One region of the Paenibacillus haidiansis genome, then DNA from elsewhere that is predicted to be linked to it. Evidence: riboswitches for the same ligand, from Rfam matches in the RefSeq annotation. Region 1 holds a riboswitch; each other region holds the start of a gene.
What was found. Region 1 has a riboswitch for cyclic di-AMP ahead of V3851_RS15390 (3D domain-containing protein). Riboswitches for the same ligand answer to the same signal wherever they lie in the genome.

Region 1 (4,162 bases):
TAAGTCTGTGATTTATGTCACAGATTAATGCAACTCATAGTTTTGCTGTTATTTGGACATACCAGTAGATAAGATTGTTTTGGCTGAAGGGAGAGAATCGCATGTTCCGACAAAGAAAAAAAACGATCCGAATTGCCGGAGCCGTTTGCCTGATCACGGCTTTGTTTTTTTGCGCATTTGGTGTAGACACCGCCCAAGCCGCTGGCAGCGGGCTCATCATCGCGCCCTTACCCGAAAAGACCGGACACCCAGGCTCCCCCGACGCGGTCGAAACGGGGACTAAACCGTTAGGCCTCGGAGAGCTGCGCCGGAAGTATTCGGAGACTTTCAAATTCCAGGGGCCAAGGGTGAAGCAGGTTGCCCTGACATTTGACGACGTTCCGGATCCTCGCTTTACGCCGCAAGTTTTGCAGGTACTGCGCAAAGAAGGAGTAAAAGCGACCTTCTTCGTCGTCGGCCACAGGGCCAAGAAATACCCGGAATTGCTCCGGAAAATCCATGCAGAGGGACATATCATCGGCAATCATTCCTTCAGCCACCCGGTGTTCAAAAAACGCTCCTTGAAGCAGTTTCAAAGCGAAATATTGCGAACCGAGAAAATTATCTTAGGTATTACCGGCTACCGGCCCAAGCTCATTCGCCCGCCCTACGGCGAGATCAATGAAGAACAGGTGAGATGGGCCAAACAACATGGGTACACGATCGTCAATTGGAACGTCGACTCCCTCGATTGGAAAGGACTCGACCAGGAAAAAGTCGTACAGAACGTGCTAGGCACGGTCGGCCCCGGTTCTATCGTCTTGCAGCATGCGGGCGGCGGGACAGGCTCCAACCTCACCGGAACGATTGAGGCGCTGCCGGAAATCATTCATACGCTGCGGGCCAAGGGCTACCATTTCGTAACCGTGCCGGAGCTGCTGAACATCCCGAAATATAGGTAAACAAAAAAGCGGCTCCTTCAAGAGGAGCTGCTTTTGACTTATACATGCCTTATTTGATGACGTATAGAGTAACGTCCTGGAAACCGAACTGATTAACCGTCGCCTGGCTTCCGGGAATGAAGATATCGATGCGGTTGCCTTTAATCGCCCCGCCCTGGTCGGTTGCCGTAGCGACAAACGCATTTTTCGGCAGATTGGCGTGGCTATGACCGGTCACCAGCACCTTCGTGCCCATCGGAATGACGCTCGGGTCTACGGCAATCGTACCGAGCTTGAGCGGGTTGCCGAAATAATCCACCGGGCCCCATCCGCCGTTTTCGCTGGCCGCGGACGAATAAGCCGTGGCTTTGACATTGATCGTTTTCGAATAATTAAAAGTTTTGCCCCAGGCTTCCACAACTTTATCGACCGAGGACACTTTAAAGGTCGGCAAAATCTCCGCCGCTTTGCTCGGGCTTGCCGAAGCCTTCATTACCATTGCGTTCGACTGGGCGCCCGGAATTACGATATCCAAACCGGCATAAATATTGTTGGCCTTAATACTCGGATTGGCGCTCATCAACTTGTCCAAATTCACGCCGTATTCCTTCGCGAGCAGGTAAAACGTGTCGCCCTCCTTCGCTTTATGTACCGAGTCCGCATGCGCCGGAACCGCCTGCAGCGCTCCTGCCAAACCAATCGCGATGATTGCCGCCTTTACGGCGCGTGCCCATTTCAAATGCTTATTCATAAGTTCCTCCTTTAATATCGCCTGCGGAGTTAGTTGTCGGATTCGGAACAAAGGAATAGTCCCGGCGCTCTTATTCTGCGCTTCACCCCAAGAAAGCAGCGCTTTGGCGAACCGGCCGTTAAGCGGCTGTTTCAAAGAATCGTCCCCCGCACCTGTTATGACAGGTTTTGGCTCATTCAATATATCACAATTTTGTAACCAGTAGATGATGCAAATGTTGCCAAAATCTATAAAACAGCGGTATATCAGCATTTTTTGGTTATGATATTGATTACAAATTCGTAAAAATAAAAAAACCGCCGGCGTATTCGCCGAGCGGTTACAGGCTTTATAAAGATGTGGTTACAGCACCTTGCTGAGGAAGTCCTGAGTGCGTTGATTTTGTGGAGAATTAAACACCTGCTGCGGGGTGCCCTGCTCCATAATCACGCCTTGGTCCATGAACAGAATCCGGTCCCCCACCTCGCGGGCGAAGCCCATTTCATGGGTGACGATCACCATCGTCATTCCTTTATCGGCCAGGCTCTTCATGACCTCCAGCACCTCGCCGACCATTTCCGGGTCAAGCGCCGAGGTCGGTTCGTCAAACAGCATGACATGCGGCTCCATCGCGAGCGCACGGGCAATGGCGATCCGCTGCTTCTGTCCGCCGGACAATTGCGAAGGGTAGGCGTCGCGCTTGTCCGCCAGGCCCACCGTTTGCAAAAGATCCATTGCGATCGCTTCGGCTTTGGCCTTATCCATTTTTTTGACGCGGATCGGAGCCATCGTAATATTGTCGATCACGGATTTGTGCGGAAACAGGTTGAACTGCTGGAACACCATGCCCATCTTCTCGCGCGTCTTATTGATATTGTGGCGCTTGTCGGTGATGGATTCGCCTTCAAAGGTAACTTCCCCTTCCGTCGGCTCCTCCAGCAAGTTCAGGCAGCGCAGAAACGTACTCTTCCCCGAGCCGCTCGGGCCGATGATTACGACGACCTCACCCTTGGAAATCTCCAGATCGATGCCTTTCAAAATATGCAATTGTCCGAATTTTTTGTGCAAATTTTTAACGGTGATCACTGGCCTTCAACTTCCTTTCGAACAGACCCAGAATACGGGACAATGTAAATGTCAAAATAAAGTAGATTACCGCAACGATCAAGTATGGCGTCATTCCGTCATACGTAATGCCGACGACGGCCCCGGATTGGAACATCAGCTCCGTGATGCCGATAAAGGACACGATCGACGATTCTTTGATAATCGTGACGAACTCGTTCCCGATCGCCGGGAGCACCGATTTGATCGCCTGCGGGATAATGATGAACCGCAGGGACATTCCGCGGGTCATGCCCAACGAACGTGCCGCTTCGCCTTGACCCCGGTCCACGCCCTGAATGCCGGCGCGGAAAATTTCCGCCAGATACGCCGAGCTGTTGATCGAGAGCGTAATCGCCCCGGACTGGATAGCGGAAAAATTAATGTCGAACGCTGTGGAAAACCCGTAGTGAATAATTAAGAGCTGAACCAGCATCGGCGTTCCGCGCAAAAATTCCACCCAGGCGTGGCCGATAAAACGCACGATCGCCCATGGGGTCATGCGCAGCAGCGCGACGATAAGACCGAGCACAAACCCGCACAGCACGCCGATCGCCGCCAGCAGCAGCGTGTACTGCACGCCAGTCAAAAAGTAGCCGCGGTACTCCCAAAACATCGAAAAAAGCTCCATGTACCAATCATTCCTCCTATTTTACCTCAAAACCTTTGACAAAAAAACAGAAAATAGCGAATCGGCTTCGCTATTTTCCGCTTAAATCAGGTTCCTTGCTTATTGCTCGGCGAGTTCGCTTGCTTCGGTGACGAACTTGTCGATCGACCCGTCTTCAATCAGACGGTCAAGCGTCGTATTTACCTGATCGAGCAACTCCGTGTTGCCTTTCTTCACGCCGACGACATAACCTTCGTCCTCCGTTACCGGTTTGGCGTCGGTGATCGTAATGCCGTCCACGTTCTTGACGAACGACTCGGCGACGGGACCTTCAATAATCGCCGCGTCCACGCGCCCCGTCTGCAGTTGCATGATAATATCGGAGATCTTGCCGAGCGACGTCAATTTGGCACCGGCGATCTCTTTGGCGATATCCTCTTGAATCGAGCTCTTCTGTACGCCGATCTTCACCCCTTCGAGCGATTCCATCGTGGCATACTTATCTTTATTCTCGGTGACGGTTACGACCGCCTGCTCCGCTTTATAATAAATTTTGGACAAGTCCACTTGCTCGGCCCGTTCCGGAGTCGGACTCAGTCCGGAAATGACCAGATCGATGCGGCCGCTTTCCAGTTCATTCAACAAGGAGTCGAACAACATATCCTTGATTTCCAGCTCCGCGCCCAAATCCTTGGCGATTTCTTTGGCGATTTCGACGTCGAAGCCGACGATTTCGCCTTTGCTGTCCCGGAACTCATAAGGCGGGAAGTCCGCGCTCAGGCCGAGAATCAGCTTTTT
Region 2 (4,162 bases), on a different contig from region 1:
GCATGACAAGCAGCGCTTGGAAGCCATCGAGCTTAAACCGTTCCGGGCGGCCGTTCAAAACGGAGCCGGGATGGTGATGTCCTCGCATATTGCTTTTCCGGCACTGGACGATACGAAGATGAAGTCGAAGAAAGACGGTTCGAGCGTTTTATTGCCCGCTACTTTATCGTCTAAAATCATGACCGGACTCCTTCGGGAGGAGTTAGGGTTTGACGGAGTGATCGTGACCGATGCGTTTACGATGAACGGCATCGCCGAGCATTTCGGCGAGGAAGAAGCGGTACGGCTCGCGGTTAAAGCAGGGGTTGACATCATCCTCATGCCGCAAGACATCCCCGGGGCGCACCAAGCCATCGTCCAGGCGGTGAAGAATGGGGAAATAGACAAGGCGCGGATCGATGCTTCGGTGACGCGAATCCTTGAGTTGAAACAGGAGTACGGTTTGTTCGAGACGCAGGAAGGTTTGCAAGCCAAGCTTCAGCGTGCGGATAAGATTATTGGCTCCAAGGAACACCGTGAAGTAGAACAAGGGATTGCCGAACAAGCGATAACCGAGTTGGTCAACAATAGGGATAGCTTGCCCTTGCGCCTGTCCGACGGAGATACGGTTGCCGTTCTTGCGCCAACCGTCGAACTGTCAAATTCCATCGAAGACAGCCTGTCTTCCGCTAATTTTGGAAAAAGGTTTTCCGTCGAATCGCTAATCATTGGCGATAAGAATGCTTCGGAGACGTATGCCGCCATAAATCGGGCCGATCACGTAATCCTGGTCTCCTATCAATTCCGCAGTTCGATCTCGGACTATGATTGGGCGGCTTATCAAGACCTGATCGACAAGCTGAACACCGGCAATAAATCATATGTACTGCTCTCCGCGGGCAACCCATATGAGATGATGTTCTTGCAAGACGTCAAGTCGGGTATTGCATCTTACGGCGCTGAAGCTCCAAACCTTCAGGCGGCCGTCAAAGTGATTTTTGGGGTCAATAAGGCAAAAGGGAAGCTTCCGGAGGATTGGGGATGAATACATCCCCCAATTCTTTTCTGAATTGACTAAGGAAGAATATTTTGAAAGAGAAATGAATAAATAATATCCCTTTTCTGGCCGACATTTCGGGAAAGGCTCATGATATTATAGATAAGCGCGGAAAGTCGATTACGAAAGGGGATACCAGAAATGATCTATCAAACGAATGCCATTTCGCAGGCCAAACCTCGGCGCTTAAAACGGAGGAAGGTACTGTCGTGGACGCTTGCTGTAGTCGTAGTCCTTGTGCTGGGGCTCGCGGTTCTCTACAAGACCCTTACATACGAACCGCTCGACGCGGCGGTTTCGGCGCTTTCCAGCGACGAGAACGTAACCGTCAACAAGACGGGGGACGGATATGTCTTGGAACCGGCCGGGATGGAGGCATTGCAGCCGAATATTATTTTTTATCCGGGCGGGTTGGTTGAGCCGGAAAGCTATGCTTTGTTCGGCAGAAAGCTCGCCGAAGCGGGACATCGCGTTTATATCGCGGCGATGCCGTTAAATCTGGCCATGCTCGGACAGAACAAGGCCGATTCGTTTATCGCGGAGCATCCGGAAGACAGCTATGTGATCGGCGGACATTCGCTCGGCGGCGTCTTTGCTTCCCGCTACGCGGCCAAGCATCCGGACTCGGTTGCCGGCGTTTACTTCCTGGCCTCATACGCGGATGACGGAGGAAGCTTAAACGGTCTTAATATGTCGGCGCTGCAAATCACCGGTTCGAATGACGGCGTGCTCGACCGCGAGGCGTGGGAGCGGGCGAAGTCCAATTTGCCGGATGCTACGACTTATGTAACGATCGAAGGCGGAAACCACGGCCAATTCGGCGTATACGGCATGCAGAAGGGGGATAATGCGGCCTCCATATCCGCGGAGGAGCAGCTTCTGGCGGTTGCCGGCGCAATGGAGGAATGGATGGGGAGTCTCGGGGACCCGAATGATCCGGGTACGGCGGAGGATGAAGCGAATGCTGAGTCAGCGTCAAATGAATGAATACAAAGTGAGGCAGCAATGATTCCCAAGGGGCTTTTTCCGGAGCTGGCCGGAGAGGTGTTCGGGGAAAAGCTGGGTCATTTTAGATATTTTTAAAAAGGCGAGAAAAAGCGAGGAAGGCTTGAAAAGAATTAGAGCGGATGGCCTGGAAGCGCTTTATCTATACCTTTTTATTTAAAACAATCGAATATTACGGAAGTCATGCCTTTACATATCCGGCTTTCAAGCGTATATTCATTTGCAGAACTTCGGAAATTATATAAGTGTCTTTATCGCTGAGTTTCCGCGGGAACGCGGGAAACGGGGGAACCAACCGTGAGGAGAGCTTCGGATCTCTTCACATGGGGTGAATCTCGAGCGTGATCGAGTAGGGCTACTCTTACAGCCCGAATCCGGCAGCTAACCTCGTAAGCGTAATAAGAGAGGCGACTGCAACCATGCGTATTTAACGAGGTTAATTAATTATAACCTTGACTAGAGAAGCATTGCGAAAAGTTCCTCTTTTCGGATGCTTTTTTTTTGTTGCGAAAAAAAACAAGAGGTGGCTTAAGTTACTATGCCTCAAATTGAACTGAACGGAACGTCATTATACTACGAGGTGCACGGCACCGGCACGCCGATCGTTTTTTTGCATGACTGCCGGTCCTCGCATCATATGTTTGAACCGCAAATCGAATATTTCGGCAAAAGATCGAAGGTTATCGTCCTGGATCTCCGGGGGAACGGGCAATCCGGCAAAATGAATATCGACATCCCCCATATATTGGAGGCGCAGTGCGAGGACTTGCAAAAATTGCTGAATATGCTGCAGGTGCCTCAAGCGGTCCTGGTCGGCTACTCCAGCGGCGGCGTCCTTGCCCAGAAGTTCGCCGCGCTTTATCCGGAACGGGTGAAGGCTCTGGTGCTGGTGGATTGCTTGTTCGAAAGCATTCTGTATGCGAAGGGCAAGTCGCTGTGGGAACTCATAGAACCGCTGGCTTGGGTAACATGGTATTTGCCTGCGGAATTTTTCCTGCGTTCGCTCAGGGTTACTTATAACCGGTGGCTGCCGGCTTATTCGATTTTGAGAAATGAAATTCTGCATAAGCGTCCGACGGAAGCGATCAAGCAGCGGCTGGCGCTGCGGCAGGCCAATATGTTCAAGGACCTGGCAAAGCTGAAGGTTCCCATGCTATGCGTGGCCGGGAGCCAGAACGAATGGGGGCTGAAGCAAATGAACCAGGCTTCGGCCATGCTGCCTTTGGCGCAGTTCGCCATTCTGAAAGACGCCTTCTACCCGAGCCATTTATGCCAGCCGCACAGCTTCAACCGGCTGCTGCTGAATTATTTGATCGATCATCAATTGGTATAACGGGATCGGACTAGAACATACTCCAGTTCAATTCCCGGGACATGATCTCCAGCAAATGAACGCCCGCTTGGCTGTTCCCTTTATTGTTCAGCGCCGGACCGTAGACGCCTATGCCGTAACGCCCCGGAACCAGCGACAGTATGCCGCCGGAGACGCCGCTCTTGGCCGGTAAACCGACCTGAATAGCGAATTCGCCGGAGGCGTTGTACATCCCGCAGGTCGTCATGAAGGTCTTGGCGATTTGGACGTATCTGCGGGGAATCAGGCTCTTCCCCGTCAACGGGTCCGTTCCGTTGCAAGCCAAAACCAGACCCATGCGCGCCAAATCCGCGCAATCGACGGCGATGGAGCAATGCCGGAAATAGACATCCAGTACTTCCTCGACGTCCCCGTCGAGCACTTTGTTTTGCTTTAGTAAATAAGCGATCGACCGGTTCAGGTTGCCGGTGTCGGCCTCCGAACGGTAAACGTCGAGGTCGACCCGCAAGTGATCATTATTGGCCAACGCCCTCATAAATTGCAGAATCCGCTCCGTTTTTTCCTCCGGATCGCTGCCGCGAATTAATGCCGACACCGTAATCGCCCCCGCGTTAATGAGCGGGTTAAACGGAATGCCGGGCCGCACGAGCTCAAGCTTCAACACGGAATTGAAATTGTCTCCCGTCGGCTCCATGCCGACCTTCTCGAACACCCGATCCTCTCCGATATCCATCAGCGCCAAGATCAGTGTGAACAACTTGGAAATACTCTGCACCGTAAAGCGCCGGCCGCAACTGCCTTCGGTTATA
Region 3 (4,162 bases), on a different contig from region 1:
CGGCCCTGATAACTTTCCTTTTCGTTTGTCGGACATTCTAAACCCCTCTTTTCGCTATCCTAATGTCAAGAATTCAGCTACAGGCCCCATCGCGATCGCCGGCAGAAATGTCAGCGCGCCGATCAGCAGCACGGTTCCGATCAATATGCCGGCGAACAGCTTATTGTCGGTTTTCAGCGTCCCGATCGTTTCCGGCACCGGTTCCTTGCTCATCAAAGACCCCGCCACTCCCAACAGGGCGATGATCGATACGTATCGGCCGAAGAGCATGACCAGTCCGGTAGTTATATTCCAGAATGGCGTATTGTCGGCTAATCCTTCAAAGCCGGACCCGTTGTTCGCGGCCGATGAAGTATATTCGTACAGCACCTGGGTTAATCCGTGGAATCCCGGGTTTGTAACCGCGCTGTACCCCAAATCGGTGATCAGACTGACCGCGGTCGGCACCAGAATGATAAACGGGTGGACCAAAATCGCGATCGCAATCAGCTTCATTTCCTTCGCTTCGATCTTGCGCCCCATAAATTCCGGAGTGCGCCCGACCATCAGACCGCAGATAAATACGCCAAGGATGGCATACATGATCATGTTCATTAACCCGACGCCTTTGCCGCCGAAAACGACGTTCAGCATCATTTGCGCCAGCGCGGCGAGCCCGCCGAGCGGCGTCAGCGTATCGTGCATATTGTTGACCGACCCTGTCGTGGCCGCCGTCGTGACCGTTGTAAACAATGAAGAGCCGGCGATGCCGAAACGGACTTCCTTCCCTTCCATGCTTCCCTGCGAGGCGTCGATATCGAGCACTTCCAGCGCCGGGTTCCCCGCTTTTTCGGAGAAGTAAACCGTGGATAGGAAGACCAGGAACAGAATCATCATCGCCGAGAAAATGACCCAGCCTTGTTTTTTGTTCTTGGCGAACAGCCCGAACGTATACGGCAGGGCGGCGCCAAAAACCCACATCGACCATATTTCGACGGCGTTGGTCAGCCCGTTCGGATTCTCAAACGGATGGGCCGAGTTGACGCCGAAAAATCCGCCGCCGTTCGTGCCGAGATGCTTGATCGATTCCAATGAAGCGACCGGCCCCACCGCAATCTTCTGCACAGCGCCTTCCAGCGTTTGCACCGTCAGCGTCGGGTCCAGCGTCTGCGGGACCTGCAGCGCCACGAGTACTAAAGTGACGAGTAAAGCGGCGGGCAGAAAGACGCGAACATGCGCTTTAACCAAATCCTCAAAAAAATTGCCGACCGTGCTCCCCCGCCGGGTCAACCCGCGGATGAAAGCCATCGCCGCGGACAAGCCGGTCGCGGCCGAGGTAAACATCATCATCGTGATGACCGCCATTTGCGAGAAATAGGACAGCGCCGATTCCCCGCTGTAATGCTGCAGGTTCGTATTCGTCATAAAGCTGATGACCGTATTGAACGCCAGCGTCGGCTCCATCGCTTCCATCTTGTTCGAATTCAGCGGCAGAACCTGCTGTATCCGCAAAATCAAATAACTGACCGCGATCAGCGCGAGGTTGGTCGCTATCAGACTGAATCCGTATTTTTTCCAGCTCATTCCTTCGAGGCGTTTGTATCCCGCCACTTTATAAATAAATCGTTCAATTCCGCCGAATATTTTGTCGGTCCGATTCGGTTCTCCTGAAAAAACATAATATAAATAAGTGCCTACCGGCTTCACCAGTAGGACGATCACTCCGATTACTATGAGCATTTGCAAAAAATCCATCGGGATCCCCCTCAAGTATTGGACTAAAAGGTTAAGTCAAAATTTCTCCGGATGAAGCAAGGCATAGACGAGATACAGAAACAAAAACAGTATAACGATGCCGACCACCATCATGGCGTGTTCCCTCTCTTTCCGAAATCATATAGATTTTCAGCATGACAGTTCTCCCTACTCCTCTTCGTTATCCGGAAGGCCGTTCGCCAGAAATCCCACCTCGCCTGTGGCGGAGTGGATGATATAGGTGGCTCCCAGCCCCTTGTATATCATCCGCGGATGGCGGTGCGGCGAAATGACGATTACCGGCCCGGTCGTCCACCGGCGGCATAATTGCAAATACCTGCAGGTCAAAGTCAAGCTCGTTTCAAAAATAAAGGCGCATTTAAACGCATATTCAGGGATCACCCAAGTTTTTTCCTCATCCGTTTTTACCCGGATGATTCCGGTTGCGCCAAGCTTCCCGGCCTGCTGTTCGTCGGCTTTGTTGTTGACCAGAACGACAACCTTCCGCCCACGGGAAACAAGCAGCAGTGCAAAATTCCGGCCGGCCCTGTTCGGAGCGGCCACGAGTATACAATCATCCTCCACGATTCTTCCTCCTTCAATGTGGAGAGCAAGGCGCAAAAAAAGCCGCAGGAAAGGAAGAACCCTTCCAAGCGGCTTCGACGCACGGCAAAATAAGCCGTGGTCAGCTTTATGGCGGTTGCTTCTCTCCTTACGCTTGCGAGGTTAGCTGCCGGATTCGGGCGTGAGAGTCGCCCTACGCCGGAAGACGATAGCCTTCCCGGCGATTCACCCCAATGAAACATCTTGGCCCATATGTTCGGGCCCCTGGTTTCGGTGGTTCCCCCGTTTCCGAAAAACTCGGAATTCAGCGAAAAAATGCTTGTTATTGCAAAAATGTTTCATTTTATTTTCATTTTAGGCAATAAGAAACCACAGAGGCATAGAAGCGCTCTGTGGCCGGTAATGGTTGCGGTCGCAGTCACTCATCCTCTCTCCATCCACGCTTACGAAGTTAGCTGTCGGATTCGGGCGGTGAGAGTCGCCCTACCCGGACGAAAGATCCATGGCTTTCCGTCCGGGATTCACCCCAATTTCGTCCCCGCTTCAACTCTCACATTGAAGAAGTGAACGAAATACACGGCCGCTTATGGTGAAAATGTTCATCCAACCGCAGGCATCGTGTTTGGTGGTTCCCCCGTTTTCCCTTACCGGGAAATTCAGCGATCCAGATGGTGTTTATTTGTTATCATGGATTGAATCATAACTCCGGCCGGAGTTACTGTAAAGTCATACCACCGTCAAAAAGCCGCACCCGATGGCCGATAAATCGAATTCATTGCGCTTTCATGGAATTCGATCTCTTTAAATCGCGATATAGCTCGTTGATACTTTGAATTTCATTTCGCTTTAGGCTGTCACTTCATTATACGATTTTACGGCCCGAACCAAATCCGCCGCATTCTGCACGATCGTCTCGTACCGCCCTTCTCTAACCAGGGCCGGGTTCACCAAGTACCCGCCGAGTCCTACGGCCGTCGCTCCGGCGGACAGAAACTCGCGGATGTTATCCAGACGTACGCCGCCTGTTGCGAGCATAGGGATATGGCTCAGAGAGGCGCGGACCTCCCGCAAATATCCAACCCCCAGCGTCGCCATCGGGAACAGCTTGACGGCCGTCGCTCCCGCCTTCCAGGCCGCGATGATTTCCGTGGGCGTCATCGCCCCGGGAAACACGCCGATGCCCTGCGCAAGCGCGTAATCCACGACTTTCTCGTCGAGGTGAGGAGAAATCAGATACTCTGCCCCCGCTCTGACCGCCTCTTTCGCCGCCCCGAGGTCGAGAACCGTTCCAGCTCCGATCCGCATCCGCTCGCCGAATTTCTCGCGCCAGCTGTAGATCATGTCCAGAGCGCCTTCCGTATTCATTGTAACTTCCGTGAAAACGATACCGCCTCTCGACAGCGCCCCGGCGACGGCATCCCCCCGTTCCTTCGGTACGCCGCGCAAAATGGCGACGATCTTCTCTTCTTTAAGTCGGTCCAATAATGCAGATGTCATACCTTTCCTCCTTGGTACGTGATTATTTTCACTTTCTTTTCAACCCATCAACATATGACTTAAGGAGTCTATACCGATATAATAGAATGGAAACGCATAAATTGCCATAGGAGTGATCATTAATGAAGCTTACTTTTTTGGGACATGCTTCCGTGCACATCGATACCGGCGATGTCAGGCTGATCATCGACCCGTTTCTGACGGGAAATCCGGCGGCCGCGGTTCAAGCCGAAGACATCCGGGCGGATTACATTTTGCTCACCCATGGACATTCCGATCATATCGGCGATGCCGAAGCGATCGCCCGGCGGACCGGGGCTACGATCGTCGCGATCGTGGAGCTGGCCGACTTTTTCGCCGCCAAGGG

Region 2: another riboswitch for cyclic di-AMP. It lies ahead of V3851_RS07855 (alpha/beta fold hydrolase); the one in region 1 lies ahead of V3851_RS15390 (3D domain-containing protein).
Region 3: another riboswitch for cyclic di-AMP. It lies ahead of V3851_RS09155 (hypothetical protein); the one in region 1 lies ahead of V3851_RS15390 (3D domain-containing protein).

What each region holds. Positions count from the first base shown of each region.
Region 1 covers NZ_JAZHPZ010000007.1:71,808-75,969, forward strand. Annotated here, with positions in the region: gene V3851_RS15385 (polysaccharide deacetylase family protein) at 102-941, shown strand; gene V3851_RS15390 (3D domain-containing protein) at 991-1,671, opposite strand; cyclic di-AMP (ydaO/yuaA leader) riboswitch at 1,675-1,854, opposite strand; gene V3851_RS15395 (amino acid ABC transporter ATP-binding protein) at 2,014-2,736, opposite strand; gene V3851_RS15400 (amino acid ABC transporter permease) at 2,723-3,385, opposite strand; gene V3851_RS15405 (transporter substrate-binding domain-containing protein) at 3,485-4,162, opposite strand, start outside.
Region 2 covers NZ_JAZHPZ010000003.1:157,288-161,449, reverse strand. Annotated here, with positions in the region: gene V3851_RS07865 (glycoside hydrolase family 3 N-terminal domain-containing protein) at 1-1,024, shown strand, start outside; gene V3851_RS07860 (alpha/beta fold hydrolase) at 1,178-2,023, shown strand; cyclic di-AMP (ydaO/yuaA leader) riboswitch at 2,287-2,453, shown strand; gene V3851_RS07855 (alpha/beta fold hydrolase) at 2,580-3,374, shown strand; gene glsA (glutaminase A) at 3,385-4,162, opposite strand, start outside.
Region 3 covers NZ_JAZHPZ010000003.1:443,837-447,998, forward strand. Annotated here, with positions in the region: gene kdpB (potassium-transporting ATPase subunit KdpB) at 1-36, opposite strand, end outside; gene kdpA (potassium-transporting ATPase subunit KdpA) at 55-1,734, opposite strand; gene kdpF (K(+)-transporting ATPase subunit F) at 1,771-1,848, opposite strand; gene V3851_RS09155 (hypothetical protein) at 1,903-2,319, opposite strand; cyclic di-AMP (ydaO/yuaA leader) riboswitch at 2,436-2,618, opposite strand; cyclic di-AMP (ydaO/yuaA leader) riboswitch at 2,723-2,970, opposite strand; gene V3851_RS09160 (bifunctional 4-hydroxy-2-oxoglutarate aldolase/2-dehydro-3-deoxy-phosphogluconate aldolase) at 3,145-3,795, opposite strand; gene V3851_RS09165 (metal-dependent hydrolase) at 3,918-4,162, shown strand, end outside.